Regions from separate parts of the Pantoea sp. SYBGC1 genome, predicted to be linked through region 3. Evidence: predicted binding sites of a transcription regulator. Region 3 holds the regulator's gene; each other region holds the start of a gene.
What was found. The regulator CRP, encoded in region 3, controls carbon source genes, mostly activating them, when cyclic AMP is high. The targets are predictions, from matches to a motif close to ATGTGANNNNNNTCACAT.
Positions count from the first base shown of each region.

Region 1: epd (erythrose-4-phosphate dehydrogenase) is a predicted target of CRP. The motif match lies at 1,707-1,724, and genes of this name have one in related genera.
Region 2: idnD (L-idonate 5-dehydrogenase) is a predicted target of CRP. The motif match lies at 1,606-1,623, and genes of this name have one in related genera.
Region 4: deoC (deoxyribose-phosphate aldolase) is a predicted target of CRP. The motif match lies at 1,537-1,554, and genes of this name have one in related genera.

Region 1 is NZ_JBXUNM010000013.1:39,161-42,311, forward strand. It holds gene pgk (phosphoglycerate kinase) at 1-447, opposite strand, end outside; gene epd (erythrose-4-phosphate dehydrogenase) at 499-1,518, opposite strand; gene tkt (transketolase) at 1,872-3,151, opposite strand, start outside.
Region 2 is NZ_JBXUNM010000007.1:76,011-79,161, forward strand. It holds gene AC2CF9_RS12970 (2,4-dienoyl-CoA reductase FMN-binding domain-containing protein) at 1-131, opposite strand, end outside; gene AC2CF9_RS12975 (response regulator) at 824-1,522, shown strand; gene idnD (L-idonate 5-dehydrogenase) at 1,682-2,713, shown strand; gene idnO (gluconate 5-dehydrogenase) at 2,723-3,151, shown strand, end outside.
Region 3 is NZ_JBXUNM010000009.1:19,401-22,551, reverse strand. It holds gene AC2CF9_RS14400 (YccS/YhfK family putative transporter) at 1-930, opposite strand, end outside; gene crp (cAMP-activated global transcriptional regulator CRP) at 991-1,623, opposite strand; gene AC2CF9_RS14390 (OsmC family protein) at 1,914-2,318, shown strand; gene AC2CF9_RS14385 (phosphoribulokinase) at 2,446-3,151, opposite strand, start outside.
Region 4 is NZ_JBXUNM010000007.1:174,183-177,333, forward strand. It holds gene AC2CF9_RS13400 (patatin-like phospholipase family protein) at 1-609, shown strand, start outside; gene AC2CF9_RS13405 (TatD family hydrolase) at 606-1,409, shown strand; gene deoC (deoxyribose-phosphate aldolase) at 1,630-2,409, shown strand; gene deoA (thymidine phosphorylase) at 2,922-3,151, shown strand, end outside.

The DNA of each region.
Region 1 (3,151 bases), on a different contig from region 3:
CTGCGCGCGGTGCGCGGTACCAAATGCATCCATTACAAAGACGTCACACAGCGCGGCATACTTCTTCGCCAGCGTCTCGTCATCTTTCTTTTCGCCTTTGTTAAAACGTACGTTTTCCAGCACGACCAGCTCGCCAGCACCCACTTCCACGCCGTCAAGATACTCTTTCGCCAGCGTAACCTGGGTACCGTTCAGTTTTTCTTTCAGGTAGTTAACAACCGGCAGCAGCGAGAACTCTTCGTTATATTCACCTTCAGTCGGGCGACCAAGGTGAGAGGTAACCATCACTTTCGCGCCCTGTTTCAGTGCCGCTTCGATGGTAGGCAGGGAAGCACGGATACGTGCGTCAGATGTCACTTTTCCTTCTTTCACTGGCACGTTCAGATCGGCACGGATCAGAACACGCTTACCAGCAAGGTCCAGATCGGTCATCTTAATTACAGACATGGTGAATCCTCTCGTTGATTCTCGTAAGTTTTGCCAGACGCCATCCGCGTCTTACCTGAAACCGCTTGCGGCCATTGCTAACGTAGTATCGATCATCCGGTTAGCAAAGCCCCATTCGTTGTCACACCAGACCAGCGTCTTGATCAGGTGATGACCGCTGACCCGCGTCTGCGTACCATCAACGATGGCACTGTGCGGATCGTGGTTAAAATCTACTGAGACTAACGGTAATTCCGTATAGTCAACTATACCACGAAATGCCCCTGCTGATGCGTTTTGCAGCAGCGCATTGACCTCACACGCCTTTACCGCCGCCCGCACCGAGACGCTCAGATCAATCGCCGTCACGTTGATAGTGGGTACGCGCACCGCTATCGCTTCGAAGCGATCGTTAAATTTCGGAAAAATGCGGGTGATGCCGGCAGCCAGCCGCGTATCGACCGGAATGATCGACTGACTCGCTGCCCGGGTGCGGCGCAGATCGCTGTGATAGGCGTCGATCACCTGCTGATCGTGCATGGCTGAGTGGATCGTGGTCACGGTGCCGGACTCGATCCCAAAGGCATCATCCAGCAGCTTGATCACCGGAATAATGCAGTTGGTGGTACAGGATGCGTTAGACACAATGCGGTCAGTTTGTTTAAGAGCCTGTTCGTTTACGCCGAACACCACGGTTGCATCCAGATCGTTGCCGCCCGGATGCGAAAACAGGACTTTTCTGGCACCCGCCTGCAGATGCGCCTCGCCGTCGGCGCGGCTGCCGTAAACGCCGGTGCAATCCAGCACTACATCCACGTCCAGCTGCTGCCACGGCAGCGTGCCGATCTCAGCCTGATGCAGGATGCGGATAGTGTCCTCCCCTACCCACAGCAGATCGCGCTCCTGCCGCACGTCGAAGGCGAAGCGACCGTGGCTGGTATCGTACTTCAGCAGATGTGCCATGCCGGCGGCATCTGCCAGCTCGTTAATCGCCACAACCGTAATTTCCGCCCGGCGTCCCGTTTCATAGAGCGCACGCAACACATTGCGTCCGATACGACCAAAGCCATTGATAGCAATACGAATGGTCATCGCTTTTCCTGCAACTGCACCTCTGAAATGTGCCAGATACCTTGAGCGTTTCACGCCATTTTGTACAGGAAATTCTTGCGCAGCGCCTGGGGCACTGCTGCGAGATAACCTGCCAACTGAAACGGTTCAGCCAGAATAATGCATGCGAGGAATAACCGGAATGATTGCGATCAAGGATGGTGATGATTATTGGATCTGCGTCACAAAAATGAGGCGACTAATCGATTACTGCAGGAATAATTGAAACGTTTCAGGTGGAGAAGGAGGAGAAAATAAAACAGGGCGCGCATCAATGCGCACCCTGTGGTTCACGATATCCGGTCTGGTAAGCCGCCGCTAAAGGCGACCCCGGATTACAGAATAGATTTTGCGGTTTCTACCACATTCTCAACGGTAAAGCCGAACTCTTTAAACAGCAGCTCTGCCGGCGCAGATTCACCAAAGGTGGTCATGCCAACGACCGCACCGTGCAGGCCGGTGTATTTGAACCAGTAATCGGCAATACCCGCTTCAATGGCAACGCGCGCGCTAACCGCTTTCGGCAGCACCGCTTCACGGTAGGCGGCATCCTGCTTATCAAACGCATCCGTTGATGGCATAGAAACCACGCGTACATTACGACCTTCGCTGCTGAGTTTGTCAGCGGCAGCTACCGCCAGCTCAACTTCAGAGCCGGTAGCGATCAGGATCAGTTCCGGCGTGCCGTTGCAATCTTTCAGCACATAGCCGCCACGTACCACGTTTGCCAGCTGCTCAGCGGTACGATCCTGCTGCGCCAGGTTCTGGCGGGAGAAGATCAGCGCTGACGGGCCATCCACACGCTCAATGGCATATTTCCACGCAACAGCAGACTCAACCTGGTCACAGGGACGCCACAGGCTCATGTTTGGCGTCGTACGCAGGCTGGCCATCTGCTCAACCGGCTGATGCGTCGGGCCATCTTCACCCAGACCGATAGAGTCGTGGGTATAAACCATGATCTGACGGATCTTCATCAGCGCCGCCATACGTGCTGCGTTACGCGCATATTCAACAAACATCAGGAAGGTCGCGGTATAAGGCAGGAAACCGCCGTGCAGCGCAAGGCCGTTGGCAATGGCGGTCATACCAAACTCACGCACGCCATAATGGATGTAGTTACCCGCTGCGTCTTCGTTGATCGGTTTAGAACCGGACCACATGGTCAGGTTGCTGGGTGCCAGATCGGCAGAACCACCGAGAAATTCCGGCAGCAGCTTGCCAAAGGCTTCAATCGCATTCTGCGACGCTTTACGGCTGGCGATTTTAGCCGGGTTCGCCTGCAGCTGCTCAATAAACTGCTGCGACTCCGCCTGCCAGTTAGCCGGCAGCTCATTGTTAACGCGACGCGTAAACTCTTCAGCCAGCGCCGGGAAAGCTGCCGCATAGGCTGCAAACTTCTCATTCCATGCTGACTCTTTCGCCTGGCCCGCCTCTCTGGCATCCCACTGCGCATAGATATCGGCCGGGATCTCAAACGGCGCGTGGCTCCAGCCCAGCTGCTTGCGCGTCAGCGCAATTTCATCGTCGCCCAGCGGCGCGCCGTGTGAATCGTGCGTGCCCGCTTTGTTAGGTGAGCCAAAACCGATAACGGTTTTACACATCAGCAGTGACG
Region 2 (3,151 bases), on a different contig from region 3:
GCCGCCAGTCGCTCCGCACCGTCAGGGTGCTCCTCCAGTCCGGTATGCATTGAGCCCATCAGAAAACGATTTTTTAACCGGGTAAATCCCAGATCGAGAGGGGTAAATAAGCAGGGATAGTGCTCGATCATGATCGGGTACTCAAAAGTGGTCGGATGAGTTAACTCTAACGGTAATCGCGCATGATGGAAGAGGGGGACGCTGAGCTTGTGAGAGACGTCAAAAAAAGCAGGGCGGCGGGTTACGTACGAAGTATCAGCTTGTCTTCGTTACGCACGGGAAGGACCGGCGCGCCCTGAAAGGGTCAGAGTACGGGGCTAATGACTTAGCACTTTTTATATATCATCATGGATTCCTTTTTCCGGAAGGTCCGGGTAATTATCAGATCGCGGCAATATCTCTTCATTACAACTCGCCTGCGATTTAAATATTATAGTGGGAAAGTAATCAGGAAATAAGTCTTCAGATAGCGTCAGGCAGAGAATTTATCATTTTAATCGCTATTTTAATGTTATTAATAATGCTTGTTAAACATAGCGAAAAGCTGAATGGCGCGATCGGGTGAGTGATATATTGCGCGCCAGTCCGCACAAATAGCGGCAGCCAGCAGCCGGGGTGCCTCTTTTTCTGGATGGATTATCCTTTATTTTATTTGTGAGGTAGTTAATTCTATATCTTAATAATATTTCATTTATCAGTTTTATATAATTACCTGAATAATCACATTGTGAAGGTGATTTTCCTGCTATTACCACTGAGTTAACTGAAAAGGTTAAACGATATAGCCCTTTTACCTGTCATATACTTTTAGAGGAGAGGCAGATTGGATTTAAACACTCAGCCAGTCCGTATTGCTGTTCTTGACGGTCATCCTATGATTCGTCTGGTTTTTGAGCTATGTCTGAAAAACCATCCCGATATTCACCTTGTTGCCGCCTGGTCTTCCGGCAGCGAGCTTTTCAGCGCGTTAAGTACGCACAGTGTTGATGTTCTGATTCTGGATTTCCTGCTGGGCGAGCGTGAAATTGACGGCCTGACGCTAATAAAGCAAATACGTAATCACTACCCGATGCAGAAAATGCTGGTTTTAACCTCTGCCGAAAGTCCGGCGGTGGCAAGAATGGTACTCCGGGCCGGCGTAAACGGGTTTATCGGTAAAAGCCATCCCTTTGAAGAGGTGCTGGCGGCGGTCAGATCCGTTGCTGAGAATAACCTGTTTTTAGCCACGCACCTTGCTGAAGAGATCCAGACGCTGTATGCCATTTCCGGAAAAAAGGCGGACGATGATTTCTGTATCAGCTGTAAGCCGGTTCTTCACGAAAAAATAAGATTATTAAGCCCGCGTGAAGCAGAAGTGATCCGCTGCTTTCTTGATGGCATGAGCGTTTCACAGATTGCGGCCAAGTTCAGACGAAGCCGGAAGACGGTAAGCGGACAGAAGCAGTCGGCGCTGAAAAAGCTCGGCGTCCGTTCCGATTCGGAACTATTTAAATATAGCCGGGAGCTGCTGGCAGCCCGGTAATCGCGCAGGGCAGCCGCACCCGGGTGCAGCAACCTGATAGCCAGTTCACGTTCCCGGTAACATCTTTTCTGTAACATCGTTCTGAGTGATGTTCATCACAGTTTTATCCTGTTTAACCCGTTTTTATAGTCATCACATCAGCAGACTCACAGGATAAATATGAATATTGAAACGCAATCCTGCGTTATTACCGGCAAAAAGCAGGTCAGTGTCGCACAGCAGCAGGTGCAATGGGATGGCTCCGGCACGCTGGTGCGTATTACGCGCGGCGGAATCTGCGGCTCCGATCTGCACTACTACCAGGAGGGAAAAGTGGGCAGCTTTGCGCTGCAAATGCCCATGGTACTTGGGCATGAAGTGGTCGGTTACGTCATTGAAAGCGACGATCCCCGCCTGCAGCCGCAGCAAAAAGTGGCTGTCAATCCGGCTAAACCCTGCGGTGAATGCAGATATTGTCAGCGCCAGCAGGAGAACCAGTGCACCGCCATGCGCTTTTTTGGCAGTGCAATGTATCTCCCGCACGTCGATGGCGGATTTACCCGGCACAAAGTGGTGGCGAGCAGCCAGTGCGTGCCTTTTCCACAGGATGCCGATGAAAAGGTGATGGTGTTTGCTGAGCCGCTCGCGGTCTGCATACATGCCACGCATCAGGCTGGCGATCTTACCGGTAAGCGTATCTTTATCTCCGGTACCGGGCCAGTTGGCTGTCTGATTGCCGCTGCCGCGCAGGCGCGTGGTGCTGCAGAGGTTGTCTGCAGCGATATCAGTGAACGTTCGCTGGAGATGGCGCAGCAAATGGGTGCCACGCAAATAGTTAACGCGGCAAGCGGCGATTTCACCGGCTGGATGGCGGATAAGGGTTACTTCGATGTTGCGTTTGAAGCGTCCGGCCATCCGGCGTCACTGCAGCGCTGCCTGGAAGTTGTGTGTGCCAGAGGCACGGTGGTGCAGGTAGGAATGGGCGGCGCATTTCCTGATTTCCCCCTGATGACGCTGATTGCTAAAGAGATAAATCTGACGGGATCGTTCCGTTTTACGCATGAATTCAATACGGCAGTTGAGTGGCTGGCGCAGGGCGTTATCAACCCGCTGCCGCTCTACAGCGGGGAATACCCGCTTCAGGATAGTGATGCGGCGCTGCAGTTTGCCAGCGATAAAACCCGCGCGGCAAAAGTTCAGCTGACTTTTTAGGGAGATATTATGAACGCACTCTTTTCTCTGGCCGGCAAGCGTGTACTGCTGACCGGTTCAGCACGCGGTATCGGGTTTCTGCTGGCGCAGGGCCTGGGTGAAGCCGGCGCCGAAGTGATTATTAACGCGACCACAACTGAAGGGGCAGAGCGCGCTGCCGCCGCCCTGCGTGAGCAGGGGATCGTCGCCCGGGCCAAAGCGTTTGACGTAACCGATTCCGGCGCGGTGCATCAGGCGATCGATGAAATTGAAGTGCAGTGGGGCGCCATCGATATTCTGGTAAATAACGCCGGCATCCAGCGTCGGCGGCCTTTTCTGGAGTTTCCGGAACAGGACTGGCACGACGTAATTGCGGTAAACCAGACCGCCGTGTTTTTTGTCTCGCAAAAAGTGGCGCAGCAGATGGTAACGCGCCAGCGCGGCAAAATTATCAATATC
Region 3 (3,151 bases):
ATCCGGATGCTGCCGCGCAATTTTTTCCAGTGCGCCGAGCGGCTTTTCCATCTGAAAGCGGGCGGGCAGCTGGTGATAGAGAATGGCATCGGCCAGCAGCCTGAGCTGTGCCGAAATGGTTTTTGCATTCCAGCGGATAACCGCTTCCGCATGACTCTGTTCTACCAGCTTTTGCACTTTCTCCGGCTGGTGCAGGCTGACAGCGATATGCTCCTGCAGATCCAGCGCCACCTGAAAAGCGCGCGTCAGCCGCTTATGGCTGTTATCGCGGCTGGCAGAAAGCATATGCATCTGCTGATAGCAGGTGGTGATCAGGTCAACCGCTTTCTGCTGGCGCGCCAGCAGCGGCGGCAGCGCTTTTTCCGGATCGGTCAGCTGCGTCAGCAGGGTATATTTGGCATCGCAGTAGTCAGCCAGCTCACGATAGAGCAGGCTCAGCGTTTCACGCATGGGCTGCTCTTTCCACAGCCAGTACCAGAACCAGTTAAACAGGCCATACCAGAACGTGCCGCCGATATAGAGCAGCGGCGGCACCCAGATCGGCATGCGCCCTACCAGACTCAGCGTAAAGATCGCTGCAATCAGCGTGCCGGGCAGCAGACGCCCGTGCAGCGGACTGATTTCGCCCGTCACGCCAATCAGCAGCGGCAGCGCCAGCATAATAAGCGGCAGCGGAACCGCGGCGTTGGTGAGGTACTGGATCAGAAAACTGCCGGTGGCGAAAAGCGTACCGCCCACGATCAGGCGTTTGAAAAAGCGTTTATGCGGCGTATCAAGGCCGGCAATATTGCAGCAGGCGGGGACCAGCGAGAACAGCAGGCCTTTTTGCAGATCGCCACACAGCCATCCCAGCGCGACAGGCAGGCACAATACCAGCGTCTGACGCAGAGCGTAATTGACTTCGGGATGATAGATGATTCGGCGCCACATCAGCTTATCGCAAACAGAAACGGCGTGATGGTGCCATCACGCCGTGGGGGGTGAAACAGCTTAGCGGGTGCCGTAAACGACGATGGTTTTACCGTGTGCGGAGATCAGGTTCTGATCCTCCAGCATTTTCAGGATGCGACCAACGGTTTCCCGTGAGCAACCCACGATCTGACCAATCTCCTGACGGGTAATTTTAATCTGCATACCGTCGGGGTGGGTCATGGCATCCGGCTGTTTAGCCAGATTAAGCAGCGTCTGTGCAATGCGGCCGGTAACATCCAGGAAAGCCAGGTTACCCACCTTTTCTGATGTCACCTGCAGGCGACGTGCCATCTGCGCCGACAGGCGCATCAAAATATCCGGGTTAACCTGAATCAGCTGACGAAATTTTTTGTAGGAAATTTCAGCAACTTCACAGGCTGTTTTCGCACGCACCCAGGCACTGCGCTCCTGGCCCTCTTCAAACAGGCCGAGTTCGCCGATGAAATCTCCCTGATTCAGATAGGAGAGGATCATCTCTTTGCCTTCTTCATCTTTAATCAGTACCGCAACGGAACCTTTAACGATGTAGTAGAGCGTTTCTGCTTTTTCACCCTGATGGATCAGCGTGCTTTTGGATGGATATTTGTGAATATGGCAATGGGACAGGAACCATTCGAGTGTAGGGTCTGTTTGCGGTTTGCCGAGAACCATTCGCTATTATCCTCTATTGTAATCGTGCCCAAAACACAGGGGCATTCATTCCCTGTCAGGCGATGAAATCGTCCAGCGCGTCCTGTTAATAAAAATTATCCGGGCGGATGTGTAAGCTCTGCTTTTGATTCTGCCCGTCCTCATCAGCCACGACGAAGAAATTTTCAGCTCTGTTTGTAGCACAGCTTTTGCAGGCTGTCTTGTGTTGTCTCGCTTCAGCAGGCGGGCGATTGCTGTTTGCCGGATGAACGCGTACTCTGGCGCAAAACGCCGCTTCAGGAGAAAGAATAATGCAGGCACGTGTGAAATGGGTGGAAGGGCTGACCTTTCTCGGAGAATCCTCATCAGGACATCAGTTATTAATGGACGGGAATTCAGGCGATAAAGCGCCAAGCCCGATGGAGATGGTACTGATGGCCGCCGGCGGCTGCAGCGCGATCGATGTGGTTTCGATTCTGCAAAAAGGGCGTAATGATGTGGCTGACTGTGAGGTCAAACTGACTTCAGAGCGGCGCGAAGAAGCACCACGTATTTTTACACAGATTAACCTGCATTTTATCGTCAGCGGCAAAGCGCTGAGCGAGAAAGCGGTGGCACGGGCGGTTGATCTGTCGGCAGAAAAATATTGCTCAGTGGCAATCATGCTTGGCAAAGGGGTGGAGATCACCCACAGTTATGAAGTGGTCGCGCAGTAATCGGTGCCGGTGCGCATAAATGCGCACCCTACGATGGCTGGTGCTGTCATTTGTGAAACATGGCACTATACCCTGCAGGGTCGCCATTTATGGCGACCGATGCCACATAGTCTGGCAGATATGGCCTCTACTCTATCCGTTTTCCTTCAATCAGCCGCTGCACCAGTGGCATCATGATCAGCTCCATCGCCAGTCCCATTTTGCCGCCCGGTACCACCAGCGTATTCATATGCGAAATAAACGATCCCTGAATCATCGCCAGCAGATAGGGGAAAGCGATACCTTCCAGGCCGCGAAAATGGATCACAACAAAACTCTCATCGAGTGAGGGGATCTCGCGCGCCGCAAACGGGTTAGAGGTATCAACCGTCGGTACACGCTGAAAGTTAAGATGCGTGCGCGAAAACTGCGGCGTGATGTAGTTGATATAATCTTCCATCGACCGAACCACAGAGTCCATCACCGCTTCGCGCGAATGGCCCCGTTCGCTGGTATCGCGTACCAGTTTCTGTATCCACTCAAGATTGACGATCGGCACCACGCCCACCAGCAGATCAACATGCTCCGCCACGTTATGCTGCTGCGTAACTACTCCGCCGTGCAGGCCCTCGTAAAACAGCACATCGGTATTCTCCGGCAGCGGCTGCCAGGGCGTAAAGGTGCCCGGCACCTGATTCCACGGCACGGCCTCGTCATAGGTGTGCAGATATTTGCGCGACTCTCCGATGCCGCTTTCGCCATAGCGCCGGAACGTCTGCTCCAGCAGGCCAAAGTCATTGGCGTCCGGACCAAAATAACTGATGTGACGGCCCAGATCGCGTGCTTTGCGGATC
Region 4 (3,151 bases), on a different contig from region 3:
TTCAGGCCTGATGAGCTGACCTGGCATGACATCATCAAAGCGTCCAGTGCCATTCCTGGCTTTTATCGCAGCGGCGTGCTGATGGATGGCGTCAGCTATCTGGATGGCGGCATCAGCGACGCGATTCCGGTGCGCGAAGCCGCGCGGCGTGGCGCGGATACCGTTGTGGTGATCCGAACCACGCCTTCGCAGATGTTCTATACGCCGCAATGGTTGCAGCGGATGGAGCGCTGGCTGGGTGACGGTGCGCTGCAGCCGATGATCAATATCCTGCATCATCACGAAGCGAGCTATCGCGAGATCCAGCAGTTTATTGAACAGCCGCCGGGTAATCTGCGCATTGTGGAGGTTTGCCCGCCTCGTCCTCTGGCCAGCATGGCGCTTGGCAGCCGCGTTGCCGCGCTGAACCACGATTATCATCTTGGCCGGCGCAGCGGACGCTACTTTCTGGCTACGCTGGGGCAGTGGTTAAGTGACGCAGAGCCGGCCCGCAGGCCGCTGCCGATTGCACCGCCCGCCGCCGCTGCCAATGCACTGCACACGCGACCGCTACACACGCCGCCGCTGGCGGGGAACGATGCTGCCTGGGATGAAGGATCGCTGGCATGAAATTTATCGACACGCACTGCCATTTTGATTTCCCGCCATTTGTTGATGATGCGGTCGCAAGCATTGCCCGCGCCGCCGCCGCCGGCGTTGAGCGCATTATTGTGCCCTCGACAGAAGCGAGCCGTTTTGCACGCGTCAGGCAGCTGGCAAAAGATTATACGGCGCTCTATGCGGCGCTGGGCCTGCATCCGATCAATATTGCCCGCCATCAGGACGATCATCTGGATCTGCTCGCGCAGCATCTGGCAGAGGCAGACAGCAACTGCGTAGCGATCGGTGAGATCGGACTGGATCTCTATATGAACAATCCCGATTTTGACAGGCAGACGCGGCTGCTGAACGCGCAGTTCACTCTGGCAAAACGTTTTGATCTGCCGGTGATCCTGCACTCCCGCCGCACCCACGATCAGCTGGCGATGCTGCTGCGACGACATAATCTGCCGCGGCGTGGCGTTGTGCACGGCTTTGCCGGCAGCCAGCAGCAGGCAGAGCGCTTTATCCAGCTTGGCTATGCTATCGGCGTGGGAGGCACCATTACCTATGAGCGCGCCAGCAAAACCCGCCATACCATTGCCAGCCTGCCGCTGGCGTCGCTGCTGCTGGAAACAGACGCTCCTGATATGCCGCTGCAGGGTTTTCAGGGAGAGCCCAACCGGCCTGAGCGGGCGCGTAATGTGTTTGAGGTGTTGTGCACGCTGCGTCCTGAACCGGCTGACGTGATTGCCGATGCGCTGTGGCAGAACAGCCTGCGTATATTTGCATTTCCTTCCCAGGCGTCGTCCGGCCATCTATCAGACTGATACCATTCAGCACGCGATTTTGTGATAATAATTACATCTGCATTGCGAGCCGCTTAGCCATCCATTCACGTTAAAAAGAGATCTGTAGCCGCTTTTCCATGTAATTTCGGGCAGCTATCTCTTTTTTATGTGATCTGATTCGCAATGGCAGTTCCCGACAATTGTTAAAATAATCACATTATCCGGCAGCTTGCTGCTGGCCTGACATCCGGAGCCTGTTATGACTGACCTTAATGCTGCCGCGCAGCGCGCGCTGCAACTGATGGATCTCACTACCCTGAATGATGATGACACTGATGAAAAAGTCATTGCGCTGTGTCATCAGGCCAAATCCCCCGCGGGCAACACTGCCGCTATCTGCATCTATCCGCGCTTTATCCCGATTGCACGTAAAACGCTGCGCGAACAGGGTACGCCTGAGGTGCGCATTGCGACCGTGACCAATTTTCCGCACGGTAATCCGGATATTGAGATCGCTCTGGCGGAAACGCGCGCCGCTATCGCTTACGGCGCTGACGAAGTGGATGTGGTATTTCCCTATCGCGCTCTGATGGCCGGCGACCGCGATACCGGCTTTGCGCTGGTCAAAGCGTGCAAAGAAGCGTGTGCGGCAGCGGGCGTGCTGCTGAAAGTAATTATTGAAACCGGCGAGCTGAAAGATGAGGCGCTGATCCGTACGGCATCAGAGATTGCGATTGATGCCGGCGCTGATTTTATTAAAACCTCAACCGGTAAAGTGCCGGTGAACGCCACGCCGGAAGTTGCCGCCATTATGCTGCAGGTTATTCGCGATAAAGGCGTGCAGCAGCAGGTTGGTTTTAAACCGGCCGGCGGCGTGCGCACCGCAGAAGATGCCGCTCTGTATCTGAAGCTGGCTGACGACACCCTCGGTGAAGGCTGGGCTGACGCCCGTCATTTCCGCTTTGGTGCCTCCAGCCTGCTGGCAAACCTGCTCAGCACGCTGGGCCACGCAACCAGCGGCAGCAAAACGGGTTACTGATAGCGGCCCGGGTTGAATCCCGTCGCGGCGTCCGGCCCGGGGCGCATTAATGCGCCCCCTACGGGTACAGAATCCAATATTGGCGTAGGGGCCGCATTGATGCGCCCCGGGTTAAATCCCGTCGCGGGGTACGGCCAGGGGCGCATGAATGCGCCCCCTACGAGGTACGGAATCCAACATTCTCGTAGGGGCCGCATTAATGCGGCCCGGATTAAATCCCGTCACGAGGTACGGAATCCAACATTCTCGTAGGGGCCGCATTAATGCGGCCCAGGTTAAATCCCGTCGCGGGGTACGGAATTGAATATCCCCGCAGGGGCCGCATTAATGCGGCCCGGGTTAAATCCCGTCACGGCATCCGGAATTGAATATCCCCGTAGGGGCCGCATTAATGCGGCCCGGGTTAAATCCCGGCACGGCGTCCGGCCCGGGGCGCATTCATGCGCCCCCTACGATAAAAATGCAGGGCGCATTTATGCGCCGCGTACATACCAGCAATCACGGGAGGCACCTTGTTTCTGCCACAGGAAATCATCCGGAAAAAACGTGACGGGCAGCCGCTGAGTGAGGCGGAGATCCGCTTTTTCATCGATGGCGTGCGCGATGAAACCGTTTCGGAAGGGCAAATCGCTGCGCTGGCGATGACCATCTATTTTAACGATATGAACCTGCAGGAACGCGTTGCCCTGACCATGGCGATGCGCGACTCAGGATCGGTACTGGAGTGGCAGTCGCTGCAGCT